Regions from separate parts of the Pontibacter toksunensis genome, predicted to be linked through region 1. Evidence: riboswitches for the same ligand, from Rfam matches in the RefSeq annotation. Region 1 holds a riboswitch; each other region holds the start of a gene.
The links. A riboswitch is a leader RNA that binds a small molecule or an ion and turns the genes downstream of it on or off. The one in region 1 is predicted to bind S-adenosylmethionine.
Positions count from the first base shown of each region.

Region 2: another riboswitch for S-adenosylmethionine. It lies ahead of metH (methionine synthase); the one in region 1 lies ahead of ACFS7Z_RS23925 (O-acetylhomoserine aminocarboxypropyltransferase/cysteine synthase family protein).
Region 3: another riboswitch for S-adenosylmethionine. It lies ahead of ACFS7Z_RS26345 (ATP-grasp domain-containing protein); the one in region 1 lies ahead of ACFS7Z_RS23925 (O-acetylhomoserine aminocarboxypropyltransferase/cysteine synthase family protein).

Region 1 is NZ_JBHUOX010000029.1:12,119-17,284, forward strand. It holds gene ACFS7Z_RS23910 (ribonuclease Z) at 80-997, opposite strand; gene ACFS7Z_RS23915 (STAS domain-containing protein) at 1,012-1,389, opposite strand; gene ACFS7Z_RS23920 (phosphoribosylaminoimidazolesuccinocarboxamide synthase) at 1,445-2,392, opposite strand; SAM riboswitch class I at 2,857-2,964, shown strand; gene ACFS7Z_RS23925 (O-acetylhomoserine aminocarboxypropyltransferase/cysteine synthase family protein) at 3,230-4,558, shown strand; gene metX (homoserine O-acetyltransferase MetX) at 4,568-5,166, shown strand, end outside.
Region 2 is NZ_JBHUOX010000021.1:48,860-54,025, forward strand. It holds gene metH (methionine synthase) at 1-1,457, opposite strand, end outside; SAM riboswitch class I at 1,532-1,637, opposite strand; gene rpmA (50S ribosomal protein L27) at 1,784-2,056, opposite strand; gene rplU (50S ribosomal protein L21) at 2,127-2,438, opposite strand; gene ACFS7Z_RS21325 (ribonucleoside-diphosphate reductase small subunit) at 3,085-4,053, shown strand; gene ACFS7Z_RS21330 (ribonucleoside-diphosphate reductase subunit alpha) at 4,426-5,166, shown strand, end outside.
Region 3 is NZ_JBHUOX010000049.1:4,636-9,801, reverse strand. It holds gene ACFS7Z_RS26350 (SDR family NAD(P)-dependent oxidoreductase) at 1-236, shown strand, start outside; SAM riboswitch class I at 932-1,035, shown strand; gene ACFS7Z_RS26345 (ATP-grasp domain-containing protein) at 1,402-2,385, shown strand; gene ACFS7Z_RS26340 (LLM class flavin-dependent oxidoreductase) at 2,387-3,436, shown strand; gene ACFS7Z_RS26335 (DUF6503 family protein) at 3,711-4,475, shown strand; gene ACFS7Z_RS26330 (hypothetical protein) at 4,717-4,917, opposite strand; gene ACFS7Z_RS26325 (flavin monoamine oxidase family protein) at 5,050-5,166, opposite strand, start outside.

The sequences.
Region 1 (5,166 bases):
TTAACTGCTGTAGAGGTAAACCTCAGAAGTCCTTAAGAATGCATAACCTAACAGAAACTAGCTTAGAATGCTATAAGCGCTACTCCCGGATACATAAAATACTTCCTTCTGTAGCCAGGTCAGTTTGTGGAAAAACTTCCTGTGCCTCTGTAAGCAGAGGTGTGAGGTCTTTGTAGCGAACGGAAAAGTGGCCTATGAGCAGACGACGTACCTCTGCCGCCGCAGCTAATTCTGCCGCCTGACGGGCTGTACTATGAAAGGTGTAGTTTGCCCGCTCACGCAAATCATCTGTAAAAGTAGCTTCATGGTAGAGCAGGTCCACGTAGCGGACATATGGGAGTAGCTCAGGCTTGTAGCGGCTATCGGAGCAGTAAGCATAGCTTCTGCTGCGTTTTGGCTCCATGGTCACGTCTCTGTTGTAAACCAGAACATTGCCCTGCTCATCTGTCACGTCTTCACCCCATTTCAGGCCAACCAGTTGCGGAGGTGTGAGATTAGGGGGGAGCTTTTCTTTGATTAGAGGGCGTGCCTTCTGCTTTTCCCGGAACAGGAAGCCACAGCAGGGCACCCGGTGCTCCATCGGAATGGTGTATACCGTTATCTGCTTGTTCTCATAAATCTTTTTATGGCTGGTAGTGTCCAGTTCCTGAAAGATAAGCGGAAAGCAGAGGTTGGTGCCTGAGTACTTAAACTGTAAGCTTAGGATTTCTATAAGGCCGGGAGGACCAAACAAGTATAACGGTGTGTGGCGGCCCTGAAGGTGCATGGTGGACAGGAGGCCAGCTAGTCCAAAATAATGGTCACCGTGGAGGTGACTGATGTAGATATTGCAGATGCGCTGATGCTTTATCTTGTATTGCATCAGCTGCATCTGCGTTCCTTCACCGCAATCAATCAAATGGTACTGATTGTCTATGGTAAGTACCTGTGCGGTATGGTGTCTGTTTGCCGATGGTGTGGCCGACGAACTGCCCAGAATCCTGAGTTCGAAATCCACAACGGGCGGTATACTTAGTCTTCCTTGTTAGTCAGGTCCTGCTCAATTTCGTGCAGGAACACACGGTCAATGGCTTCCTCTACTGTTGGCAGAATATTAAGCACAGACTCTAACTTAGAAATTGTAATTAATTTCATAACGTGGTCCTGTAAACCAGTCAGAATCAACAGGCCACTAGATGAGTTGCAAAGGCGGTTGGCGATTAAAATAGAACTAAGGCCTGAAGAGTCTGTATATTTTACGTTGCTCAGGTCAAGAATCAGATTGGTGATGCCCTCTGCGTTTAACTTCACAAACTCAGATTTCAGGTCTGGCGCTATGGATGTGTCCAGCTTCTTCTCATCTATCGTGATAATTGTATAGTTTTCTTTCTTATCAATCGTGTACTTCATATGATCTACCTATAAGGATTTAAATGCGAATGTACCAAAATCTACTTTAATATACTTAATGTTTGGTGTTAAAATTATCACTAACAATATGCTGTTCTATCCGTGATAGCACATTTTCATAACTGTTCTTCTCAAATTTCTGGCCTGTAAATACCTCATACAGCTCGATGTAACGTTCTGAAATGCTCAGTACTATCTCATCCGTCATTTCTGGTACCATTTGCCCGTTTTTTCCCTGAAAGCCATTTTCAATCAGCCACTGCCGCACAAATTCCTTTGATAACTGCCGTTGTGGTTCTTCCTGCTTCTGCCGCTCTTCATAGCCATCGCTGTAGAAATAACGGGAGGAGTCGGGGGTATGGATTTCGTCTATCAGGAGTATTTCTCCGTTGTATTTCCCGAACTCGTATTTTGTGTCAACCAATATCAGGCCATGTTGTTTAGCTAATTCAGTGCCACGGGCAAATAATGTGCGCGTATATTGCTCTAATTTAAGGTAATCCTGCTCTAATACAAGGTTTTGCGCTAAAATTTCTTCTCTCGAAATATCTTCATCGTGCCCCTCATCGGCTTTGGTGGTTGGCGTTATAATCGGCTCCGGCAGCCTGTCGTTTTCACGTAAACCTTCCGGTAGCGTCACGCCGCACAACATGCGCTTGCCTGCTTTGTACTCGCGCCAGGCATGCCCTGCCAGGTAGCCCCTGATAACCATCTCCACCTTAAAGGGCTTACACTTATAGCCGATGGTTACATTCGGGTCTGGGGTGGAAATCACCCAGTTCGGCACAATGTCGGAAGTAGCCTTCAGGTTAAGGCTGGCAATCTGGTTCAGCACCTGTCCTTTGAAAGGAATGGCCCTTGGCAGTACCACATCAAAAGCAGAAATACGGTCAGTGGCAACTATGGCCAGTTTGTCTTCAAAATAATACACATCGCGAACCTTGCCTCTGTAAAAGCCGGTTTGGCCGGCAAAGGAGAAATTGGTTTCTTTTATGGCCTCCATAAATACAGTGTTGTTTTAAGCAGGCAAAGGTAATTATATTTTAGCCGCCCGGAAATATTTCTGCAGGTTGCTGCCAGCTGCCTGATAAGCCTAAAATATAGGCACGGAATAATATTGTATTATACTGAGATGGCGGGTTTGGGTTTTAGATTATCGAAGCTATCTTTTATATGCTAAGCAGATAACAGCTTGCTGCTTATCCTGCGCCTTCTGCAGGGGGCTGAAACTCTCTTTTTCAAGCATCAACAGAATAGTATAACTGTAGCGGCAAAAAGCATGTTCTTCTCTGCCATTCCGTTACATCACCTTGCTGGCTTCAGTGGTAAAGCAACTAAAATAGTGTGCTGCCGTAGGACTGAAAGAAATCGCGGACAGAGAGGATCTAAAAATTTTATATTTTATTTGGATTTGCTCCTTTGGCGCTTTATAATTGCAACATCAAGTCAATTATCCCATCGGGATTTGATTTATAAAGAAGAGTGGAGAGACAGGCTCTGAGAAACTCTAGCAACCTAACTAACGAGGTTAAGGTGCTAAATCCTGATTCCGGAACATCCGGAAGAATATAAATTGATACGATCATGAATAAGGGAATCAATTCAAGACTACATTTTTTATCATCCTCCCTGGCAGCCTTTCTGTCGCGGCAACTTTTTTTAGCCCGGCCTGCAAAACACATGCGCAACTCCCCGTGTGCCATGCGTTGCTGTTGTTGCTAAGCTAATCCTTTCGCTATACCTTATCGGTCACAGGCATACCCCCTGTAACACCATTTTCTTCTAACATTTTCGGACTTTTTCTTCAAACCAATCTTTATAATCTATAAACTGAACAGCCATGTCTAACACACTCCACTTCGAAACACTACAGCTACACGCAGGCCAGCAAATCGATCCGACCACACAGTCTCGTGCCGTACCCATTTACCAGACCACCTCCTATGCCTTTAAAAATGCAGAGCACGGGGCTAATTTGTTTGCCCTGAAGGAATTTGGCAACATCTATACCCGCATTATGAACCCGACCACAGATGTGTTCGAGAAGCGGATAGCTGCCCTTGAAGGCGGAGCTGCAGCTGTGGCAGTGGCATCAGGACAGGCCGCACAGTTTCTTGCACTGAGCAACATTATGGAGTCCGGTGATAACTTTGTGTCCACAAAGTTTTTGTATGGCGGTACTTACAACCAGTTTAAAGTATCGCTGAAGCGCCTGGGTATAGAATCGCGCTTTGCTAAGAACGACGAGGTGGAAAGTTATGAGAAGCTGATCGATGACAAGACGAAGGCAATTTATTTAGAAACAATTGGCAACCCGCGCTTTAATATTCCGGATTTTGAGGCAATTGCTGCGCTGGCACGAAAGCATGATTTACCGCTTATCGTGGACAATACTTTTGGCGCTGGCGGTTACCTGTTCCGCCCGCTGGAGCATGGGGCCAACGTGGTGGTGGAGTCAGCCACAAAATGGATAGGTGGCCATGGTACCAGCATTGGGGGTGTGATTGTGGATGGCGGTAACTTCAACTGGGGTAACGGCAAATTTCCGCAGTTCTCTGAGCCATCGGAAGGCTACCATGGCATGAAGTTCTGGGATATATTCGGTACAGACGGGCCTTTCGGTAACATCGCTTTCGCCATACGTGTCCGTGTAGAAGGCCTGCGCGATTTTGGGCCGGCTCTTAGTCCGTTCAACTCTTTCCTGTTGCTGCAAGGCCTCGAAACACTTTCGCTGCGCCTCGAAAGGACGGTACAGAATGCGCTGGAACTGGCACAATGGCTGGAGCAGCATGAGCAGGTGGAGTCAGTGAATTACCCGGGGCTGGAGAGCAGCAACTACCATGGACTGGCGAAGAAGTACCTGAAGCGTGGCTTTGGGGGCGTGCTCTCGTTTAAAATTAAAGGAGGAGACAGACAGCAGGCAGAGGCTTTTGTGAACAGCCTGAAACTGGTGAGCCACTTAGCCAACGTGGGTGATGCCAAAACTCTTATCATTCACCCTGCCTCTACCACGCACCAGCAGCTGTCTGATGCCGAACAACTGGAGGCTGGTGTAGAGCCAACGCAACTGCGGGTGTCAGCAGGTATTGAACACATTGAAGACATTAAAGCCGATTTTGAGCAGGCTTTTGCTAAAGTACAGGAGGTTCAGTCGGAGCCCGCGTTATAACAATAGAATATGCTATCACATCACGTTTTTGAATACAATAACACTTTTACGCTGGAGTCGGGTGCCACATTGCCCGGCTTCCAGCTTGCCTATACAAGCTATGGTACGCTAAACCCACAGCGCAGCAACGTGGTGTGGGTGTGCCATGCCTTGACCGGCAGCTCTGACTTTACCGACTGGTGGTGTGACCTCTTCGGGGAGGGAAAGCTGTATGACCCGCAGGAGTGGTTTGTAATCTGCGCCAACACACTGGGTGGCTGCTACGGTTCTACCGGGCCGTTCAGCATTAACCCGGAAACGCAGCAGCCGTATTTCCATACCTTTCCGCAAGTTACTAACCGTGATGTGGTATCTGCTTTCGATCTGCTGCGGCAGGACCTGGGGCTGGAACAGGTGCATACCCTGATAGGAGGGTCTCTGGGAGGACAGCAGGCACTGGAGTGGGCCTTGCTGAAGCCTGATGTATTCGAGCGACTGATTCATGTGGCCTCCAATGCACGCCATTCTCCCTGGGGCATCGCCTTTAACGAAACGCAGCGCATGGCTATCCGCCAGGACCCCACCTGGGCAACAGCAAGTGAGACAGCCGGATTAGAGGGTTTGAAGAC
Region 2 (5,166 bases), on a different contig from region 1:
TCCTCGTCAAACGCCATCACTACGGCAGCGGCACCATACTGGCGAACTTTGCGGGCCTGCGCCTTAAAGTTTTCCTCCCCTTCTTTCAAGGAGATAGAGTTGACGATAGATTTGCCCTGCACGCACTTCAGGCCTGCCTCCAGCACCGTCCACTTAGACGAGTCGATCATGATCGGCAGCTTAGAGATATCCGGCTCGGAGGCAATCAGGTGCAGGAAGTTGGTCATGGCCTCCTCAGAGTCCAGCATGCCTTCGTCCATGTTCACGTCGATGATCTGCGCGCCACCTTCTACCTGCTGCTGCGCTACCGACAGGGCCTCTTCAAACTCGCCGTTTACAATCAGGCGGGCAAATTTCTTGGAACCCGTCACATTCGTGCGCTCCCCCACATTCACAAACAGGGATTCTGGTGTGATGGTGAGTGGCTCTAGTCCGCTGAAGCGCGAGTAAGGAGGCAGTACAGGAACTACACGTGGTTTGTGTTTGGCAGAAAGTTCCGCAATGCGGCGGATGTGATCCGGTGTGGTGCCGCAGCAGCCACCCAATATATTTATCAGGCCCTCTTTCAGGTACTCCTCTACAATGGCACCCATCTCGTCTGCCGTCTCATCGTAGCCACCAAAGGCATTTGGCAGGCCGGCATTTGGGTAGGCACTGATGTGCACATCCGCAATACGGGACAGCTCCTGGATGTGTGTTTTCAGCTGGCGTGCGCCGAGGGCACAGTTAAAACCAATGCTGATAATAGGGGCATGGGAGATGGAATTCCAGAAAGCCTCTACCGTCTGGCCAGACAACGTACGGCCACTGGCATCCGTGATAGTGCCGGATACCATGATGGGCAGTTTTTTGCCGCCATCCTGCACGAATTGCTCGGCGGCAAAAAGGGCAGCCTTGCAGTTTAGCGTATCAAACACCGTTTCTATCAACAGCACATCGCAGCCACCATCTACCAGACCGCGCACCTGCTCATAGTATGCTTCCACCAACTGGTCGAAAGTGATAGCGCGGTAGCCAGGGTTGTTTACATCCGGAGAGAGAGAAGCCGTTCGGTTGGTCGGGCCAATGGCACCTGCTACAAAACGCTGCTTATCCGGGTTCTGGGCTGTTACCTCGTCTGCTGCCTCACGGGCCAGCCTTGCCGATTCATAGTTCAGTTCATACACCAAGTCCTCCATGTGGTAATCGGCCATGGCAATGCGGGTGCCGCTGAAGGTGTTGGTTTCCACAATGTCGGCGCCGGCGTTCAGGTATTCAACGTGTATGGCCTTGATAATGTCCGGGCGGGTGATGGAAAGCAGGTCGTTATTGCCTTTCAGGTCGCTGGGATGATCTTTGAAGCGCTCGCCACGAAAATCTGCTTCTGAAAGCTGGTAACGCTGAATCATGGTGCCCATCGCGCCATCCAGCACGAGCACACGCTCTTTCAGCAAACTATGAATGGGGTGTTTTGTCATTTTCGGTGTCTTCTATCTTCTCGTAAGTCTTCATTATTCGGCTTATCAAGAAAGACACCTGGGGAGGAGTACATTCCTTATCTTTTCCTGGCATGTACGCAGGAAGGGAGTTAGCACCAAGCTTTTACAAGGTTGCTAAGACGTCATGGGGCCCTATCCCTCGGTCTTTCTTGATAAGAAGCTGCAAGTTAAGCATATATATGTATAAAAACGAAATATATTGCTTAAAATAAGTCTGCAGTTGGTTGTGGGTAAAAAGAAAGGGTTACCGTATGGCAACCCTTTCTCAAATCGGTACTGCTTTAGTAAGCAGCTTGCAGTGATGCTTATGCCTCAGCTTCTGTTGTTTTAGGAACTACAGAAACGTAAGAACGATTCTTCTTTCCTTTTCTGAACTGCACCACGCCGTCAGTCAGCGCGAACAGTGTGTGGTCTTTGCCAATACCCACGTTTGTGCTTGGGTGGTGTGCAGTACCTCTTTGTCTTACAATGATGTTACCAGCGATGATGTTCTGGCCACCGTAAATTTTAACACCAAGTCGTTTAGAATGCGACTCGCGGCCGTTATTAGAACTACCTGCTCCTTTTTTGTGTGCCATGTCTTTTTACTTTACTTCAGGTTAGCGAGCTAAGCCTGAAAAGATTTTAAAATAAATTTCTTCTTACTGCTTAACCAATGCTCTCGATCAGGACCTTCGTGAATTGCTGGCGGTGGCCATTCTTCTTGCGGTATCCTTTTCTTCTCTTCTTTTTGAAAACGATTACTTTGTCGCCTTTCACCATCGGGGTAAGGATTTTACCTGTTACCTTAACACCGCTAACGAAAGGTGCACCTAAAGTAACAGTGCCGTTATCATCAGTAAGAAGAACATTGGTGAACTCAACGGCGTCACCCTCATTGCCGGAAAGCTTGTTAGCGTAGATGAACTTGCCGCTCTCTACTTTGGTCTGTTGACCTGCGATTTCTACAATTGCGTACATCAGCTTCAATGTATGTTTAAAAGATTTAGTCCGCAAAGGTACGGGTCTTATTTTAAATTTGCAATGGCTTGTGCTACAATTTGTTTTTGCGCTGCACCTTGGCAACAGTAAATTTGTGGATAACGCTGTTGACATCTCCGTGTAAGTTTTGGCAGCTTGTTAAAAACCTGCACAAGGTGCTGTTTTGTAGTGGATTGTGCAGGTTTGTCAACTTTTGCGTTTTCCACAAATTGCACTAAAAATAAGGTGTATTACTTCTGCTTCTGACATAAATTAACTGCTTTTGCTTTCTTATTAACACGTATAAACAGCCGGGGGTCTAAAAAGCTGTTTTTGTAGCCTTTATGGTTCAAGAATGGCCCTGTAACAGCTGTTATATACATACATCTCAATATTTTAGCTATACTATGTGTGTTATCCACGGTGTGGATAACTATGTGTATTAACCCCTGAATATGCCCCTAAGCACCATCTGAGAGGGTGTGCATAAATTGAACAACTTTCGCCCCAACTTTCAAGTTCAATTCTATATATTTGAACTCCTGATGTAGTTGGCTCAGCAGCCTCACCAGCCGATGAACAAATACAGATACAAGGAGTTTTTAGAGCAAACGTTCTAAAACTAATTCTTTAAACTTTAAAAATTATGCATGATATGGAGCCAATACTGAAAGAGAATCCAAACCGCTTCGTCTTGTTTCCGATTCAGAATGATAAGGTGTGGCAGATGTATAAGCAGGCAGAAGCCAGCTTCTGGACAGCCGAAGAAATCGATCTGGGCCAGGACCTGAAAGACTGGGAAAACCTGAACGATGGCGAGCGCCACTTCATCAGCCACGTACTGGCTTTCTTCGCAGCCTCAGACGGCATTGTGAATGAGAACTTGGCCGTAAACTTCATGAACGAGGTGCAGATACCGGAGGCGCGTTGCTTCTATGGCTTCCAGATCATGATGGAGAACATCCACTCTGAAACGTATTCGCTCCTTATCGATACCTATGTAAAGAAGCAGAGTGAGAAAGACCACCTGTTCAACGCGCTGGAGACAGTGCCGGCAGTTGGTAGAAAAGGGGAGTGGGCGCTGAAGTGGATCGAGAGTGAGAACTTTGCTGAGCGTCTGATTGCCTTTGCCGCTGTGGAGGGTATTTTCTTTTCCGGCTCTTTCTGCTCTATCTTCTGGCTGAAGAAGCGTGGCCTGATGCCAGGCCTGACCTTCTCCAACGAGCTGATCAGCCGTGACGAAGGATTGCACTGCGACTTTGCCTGCCTCTTATATAGTATGCTGAACAACAAGCTGCCGGAAGAGCGCGTGCACGAAATTATTCGCGATGCCGTGGCTATTGAGCAGGAGTTTGTAACAGATGCGCTGCCGGTGGATCTGATTGGTATGAACTCGAAGCTGATGAGCCAGTACATTGAGTTTGTGGCCGACCGCCTCTTAGGAGAACTGGGTTGCAGCAAGCTTTACAATTCTGCTAACCCATTCGACTTTATGGAGATGATCTCGCTGCAGGGTAAGACGAACTTCTTTGAAAAGCGTGTGGCAGAGTACCAGAAAGCAGGTGTTGGCGGCGACAAAGACAAAAAAGTATTCTCGCTGGACGAGGACTTTTAGTATATAGAAAAACCTTATTATATTGAGGAGCCAAAGGGGGAAAGTGCTTCTTTCCCCTCCTTATCTTACGCTTACACAACATCGGTTGCAGGAACAGACCGCAGGCGCGCACTGCAGTGGCAATCCCAACCGGGTTCTGGATGGCATTGCCGCCATCTAACAGGGTATCTCGACCCTGCTATATAGAAAAAGCATTTGGCTTAACTCATAATCGTTTGTACTGCAACGGCTTATATCGCTATATGCGTATGGGCTGATAAAGTACCGCATCTTATTAGAACCGGCAGCTGCAACGGCAGCGCTTTATCATATATATCTGTACCTATTCATTAATAACCCGGGCCTTTAGAACCCGCTAATTGTATAACGCCTATGTTAGTAGTTAAACGAGACGGCAGACGCGAATCTGTTAAATTCGATAAGATTACGGCACGCATTGAAAAGCTGTGCTACGGCCTGCACATGGATTATGTGTCGCCGATTGAGGTAGCCAAAAAGGTAATTGACGGCATTTACGACGGTGTGACCACCGTGGAGCTGGACAACCTTGCTGCCGAAACAGCGGCATCCCTCACAACGAAGCATCCGGACTACGCGGTGCTTGCAGCACGTATTGCTATCTCTAACCTGCACAAGGTTACCAGCAAGTCATTCTCCAATACCATGAAGCGCCTGTATACTTACGAAGACCCAAAGACTGGGGAAAACGCTTCGCTGATTGCCAAGGACGTGTATGAGATTGTGCGTAAGAACGCAGCCCTGCTCGATTCTACCATCATCTACGACCGCGATTATAACTACGATTTCTTTGGATATAAGACTTTGGAGCGCTCTTACCTGCTTCGCCTGGACGGCAAGATTGTAGAGCGCCCGCAACATATGTTGATGCGTGTCGCCGTGGGTATCCACAAGGAGGACATCGAATCTGCCATTGAGACTTATAACCTCATGTCTGAGAAGTGGTTTACCCACGCCACGCCAACATTATTCAACGCCGCTACGCCAAAGCCGCAGCTATCTTCGTGCTTCCTGCTGACAATGAAAGACGACAGCATACCAGGCATCTATGATACGCTGAAGCAGTGCGCGCAGATCTCGCAAAGCGCCGGTGGT
Region 3 (5,166 bases), on a different contig from region 1:
TCCGCGTCAATGCTGTTTCCCCGGCAGTGGTGGTAACGCCTATTTACGCTGCCTTCATTGAGGAAGATAAAATAGAGGAGGCACTACAGGGGTTCAATTCCTTTCACCCAATAGGAAGAGTCGGGCGGGCGCAGGATGTTGCCAATGTCATTTATTTCCTGCTCACAGATAAAAGCTCCTGGGTAACCGGCTCCATCTGGGACGTGGACGGGGGAGTCATGGCAGGCAGAAACTGAGCAGTAGCGCAATAAGATGGTTTCAAGCGCTTGCTACGCCTGACTCTCAAGCTTTCTACCCTCTATGTGATATATGAAGAACTGCAATTCCTCAATAGCGACAAAGAAGGAATAGTAGCTGTAGAATGGAAGGTTAAGTACAGCAAGGGCTTGTTATGGCTGCCAGGATATGTTGCCTTGCGCTATCGGATCAGAGCTTAAGCGGGATTGACCTGTGGAGTTGCTCTACTTCTTGGGTTATTAACCTGGTCGTGATTAACCTCTCGGAGTCGATGAGGTAGGCGCAAGTAGAAAAGCACCTCCCATGCACATAAGGATTTAAGTTAGCAAACTAAGTGTAAACTCTTATATCATTGGCCACCTGTACTACAACCTTAGTGTTGACGTGAAAGCAGCAAAAGATAACACTCAGTCAAGAAGAGTACATTATGATTCTGCCAAAGTGAACATTGCTGTTCCCTTTAAGTCCGGTACAGACTGCAAATAATGAGCTGTAAGACTATAACTTCACTATCTCACTTTATCCTGAAGATGTGCAGGTGCTTCCTGTTCAGTGTGCATGGCGCAGCTATTAGGAGGGCTGAAGCAGTAGCCTTCCTTCTGTGTACCTCCATTATTTATTTAGAAGAATTTGGAATTATGAAACTCACCTGCCAATTTTGCATCCGTAAAGTCAATTACCTATCATCGTATTTGATTTATAAAGAAGAAGGGAGAGAACAGGCTCTGTGAACTTCTAGCAACCAGTTGTAGAACCAGGTGCTAAATCCTGCCTAAAATTATTTAGGGCATATAAATTAGCATTCATGAAGAATACCTTTTCACCAAGTTCTACCGTTCAGGTAGCTACATTTTACCGGTCCAACACCATCGGTAAGACCTCTTTATTTACTACCTCAACTTCTTGTTGTTGCTGTTGTTGCTAATCCTGCTGCCCTGGCTGTAGGTGTAAAGCGATACCCTTTCACCACTTTGTCACCTCCATTCGCCAGCGTCTGCAGCTTCAGAAACAGCTGTGGCCTATGTTTCCGTACAAATTATAGTAGCGCCTCACCCGATTAGAACTATACCTGCGGCTTTTCATCCGTCAGGTACTCATAAAAGTTAAATTCATAACACCGGCTGCTATCAGCAGCATTATACATAAACTTAAGCAAGAAATCCTATGTCAACTTATTCATCAGATAAACCCATCGCTATTTTCCATGAGCACCCGGACTGGTTCCGACCTTTGTTTAACGAACTGGATGCCCGTGGTATACCGTATGAGCGCCTGAACGCGGCTGAGCATACCTATGACCCGGCGCAGAAAGAACTGCCTTACAGCCTGTTCTTTAACCGCATGAGCCCATCTGCTTACCTGCGCAACAACGAGCAGGGAATTTTTTACACACTCGGCCTGCTGGCGCAATTAGAGGCGCGTGGCATTCCGGTGGTAAACGGCTATAAAGCTTTCCAGTACGAGACATCAAAGGCCCTGCAGATAACACTGCTGGAGCGTTTGGGGCTTCCTTACCCGAAAGCCCGTGTCATCAACCATCCTTCCCAGGCGGTAAAAGCTGCGGATGGCCTTCGTTACCCGGTGGTGGTGAAGGCGAACATAGGCGGCAGCGGTGCCGGCATCGTGCGCTATGACTCCGCCGAAGAACTTGCCCAGGCGGTAGAAGCCGGAGAAGTGAAGCTGGGAATAGACAACACAGCGCTGGTGCAGGAGTACGTGGTGGCCCGCGGCGGACACATTAACCGCGTAGAAACCCTGGGCGGCAAATACCTTTATGCCATCAAAGTGTATACCAACGGGGAAAGCTTTAACCTCTGCCCTGCTGATATCTGCCAGACGACGAACGGCAAAGAACTGACCCGCAACGCCTGTGCCCTGGATGCACCGAAGAACGGCTTGAAAGTAGAGGCTTTTACGCCAGAGCAGGAAGTAATTGATGCCATTGAGCGTATTGTGCAGGAAGCTGGTATCGATGTGGGTGGTATCGAGTACATGGTAGACGAGCGTGATGGCCAGATTTACTATTATGACGTAAATGCGCTGTCGAACTTTGTGGCAGACGCTGTGAACGTGATTGGCTTTAACCCGCACGCTCGCCTAGTGGATTACCTTGAAAAGAAAGCGCAACTTAAACTACAGGAGGCATAAGATGGAGTTCGGATATTGGTTACCTGTTTTCGGAGGATGGCTCCGGAACATTCCCGACGAGGGCATGGACACCTCCTGGGATTATGTGAAAACATTGGCTCAAAGAAGTGAGGACTGGGGCTACAGCCTCTCCCTTATTGCAGAGCTGTACCTGAACGACATAAAAGGACAGGCGGCTCCTTCTCTGGATGCCTGGTCTACGGCGGCGGCCCTGGCGGCTGTTACGGAACAACTGGAAATAATGGTGGCGGTGCGGCCTACTTTCCACAACCCGGCACAGTTGGCCAAGCAGGCTGCAAACATTGACCTGATCAGCAACGGCAGACTTTCGCTGAATGTGGTGTCGTCGTGGTGGCGCGATGAGGCGACCAAGTACGGCATTCACTTTGAGCAGCACGACGACCGCTACGCCCGCACCAAGGAGTGGCTGGACGTGGTGACGAATGTGTGGGAGAAAGACCACTTCACCTATGAGGGCAAGTACTATAAGGTGGAGGACAACATCCTGCAGCCAAAGCCAGCCAAGAAGCCATTCATTTACGCAGGCGGGGAGTCGGAAGCAGCCAAAACGCTTATCAGCACGCAGTGCGACGGCTATGTGATGCACGGCGATTCTCCTGAAAGCACAGGGGACCGCATCGCCGACATGCGCCGCCGCCGCGAGGCGCTGGGTCTGCCGCCGATGAAGTACGGTGTGGCAGCCTACAGCATAGTGCGTGACTCTGAGGCAGAGGCAAAGCAGGAGCTGGACCGCATTACAGACGTGAAGGCGTCTGCCGCCGGCTACGACAACTATCAGCAGTGGCTGGCGGGAACGCAGCTGGAGCAGGAGCTGTCGCTGCAGGATTATTCAGTAACGAACCGCGGATTAAGAACGGGTTTGGTGGGTACACCGGCAAAGATCCAGGACCTTATCGGGGAGTTTGAGAAAGTGGGCGTAGACTTCTTCCTGCTGCAGAGCAGCCCGCAGCTAGAGGAGATGGAGCGTTTCTCTGATTCCGTTATCAAAGCCTTCAACCCTCAGCAACCATCGCCTGCAAATATAGGTTGATCTGGTAAGGTCTCGTTCAGGAGACTGATGACAGGATCAGTAAACCAAAGCAGACACTGTTAACAGGTGCTTCGTTAATAAATGCACCTAAATCTTTACCTGCGATAGGAAACTGTAAACGTTGCTTTGTACCGTTCAAGAAAGCGGCCTTTTCGAGATAGCCTGGAAAAGTCATTAACCGTATGAGTAGGTCTATAGGGCCTTTGGGCGTTTATAAATAGGTTTCCGGAATAGTTTAGCTTTGTAGCGTTGTCTTTCGTATTGACTTTATCCCATGAGTTATAAAATTTCCCTATACCTTCTGCACATAACCGGTCTGATGGTTTTACTGCTGCTAAGCTTTTGCCAGTCGAAGCCAAAAGTTGATTCAGAACTGCTTGAAAGAACGTTGGCTTACCATGATCCCGAGGGCAATTGGCCGCAACTGAAAACCCGCCTTTATCTTAGCTCTGCCGACACGGCCGGGAAAGAGAAAACCTTCGAGATAGAGATAGACAACAGCACCGGTTACTTCGCCCACATCAGCCGCCAGGACGGGAAAGAGGTGGTAAAAGGCATTTCGGATGGCAAGGAGTTTTACCTGCTGGGCGGCAAAGAAGATATAAGCGCAGAGGACCGGGAAAAATACGATTTGACTCCCGAAGCCGCGCAAAGGGTCCACAGCTTTTACGGCTACCTCTATGGCCTTCCTATGAAGCTGACAGATGATGGAGTAAACGTAACCGATGCTGCTAAAAACGAGGAGCTCGAGGGAAAAAATTACAAGGTACTGCAGGTAAACTACGATGCTGCCGTAGGCACCGACAACTGGTTCTTCTACCTTGACCCAGAAACGCACGCAATGGAGGCCTACCGCTTCAACCACGGGCAGCCTGAAAGCGGAGAGTATATTCTGCTGGAAGAGGAGGTAGTTGTAGACGGCGTCAGGATACCGAAGGTGCGCAAGTGGTACTGGAACAAAAACAATGAATATATAGGCACCGACACGCTCATCAAAGCAGAACCGCTGACATCGTACAGAGTTCTACATGAACGCTAGCCCGCCGGAACAAATTCCTGGCTGGCGCTCCCAATAAGGGGTTACCCTGATGTAACCAATCGCTTCTCATCTGAGAGGAATGTAGGAGGCGCAGGAATGACCGCAGTTTTTTGCAAAAAGAACTGCGGTCCATGGCCCAACATCGCGCCTTCAGCATAAAAGAATGGGGTGTTCAGCGGGAGCCAGGACCAGCACCTGGGCGGTTACCAGGACCACCTCAGGTCTCACATATAGGAAACACCTACTTCTTCTCCAGCAGCAGTTGCCACCTGAACGCCCACATCCAGCGCAGGCTGTAGCTCGTGATGGCCGCCCTTTGCACCAGCTTCTTTAGTTCACTTTTTTTGAAAGCGCGCCTCACCGACAGCGGCCCGTCGTTCTTTACCAGGTATGACCGGGAGAAAAGAGCCGTGAGCCATTTAATGGAGTGGTTAGTTAGCATCCATGCTTATCATCTACACCTTGTATCGGTTGATAGCAGTCAGATTACAGCGGCCAAGGTTCGGTTCCTTCCAACTATTGTACCTTGAGCTAAGCTTTCCATGTGAACGCCTTCCCATTCAAGAAGAGTAAGTCAGGCTATACTCATCTTGCGGAGAATGCTTTGGGCTGTGGCTAAGTCACTGTAAACGGCCCCATCCATGTATCCTCCAAAAGACGGCGAAGTCTCAGTGCCTGCCAGGTATAGCTT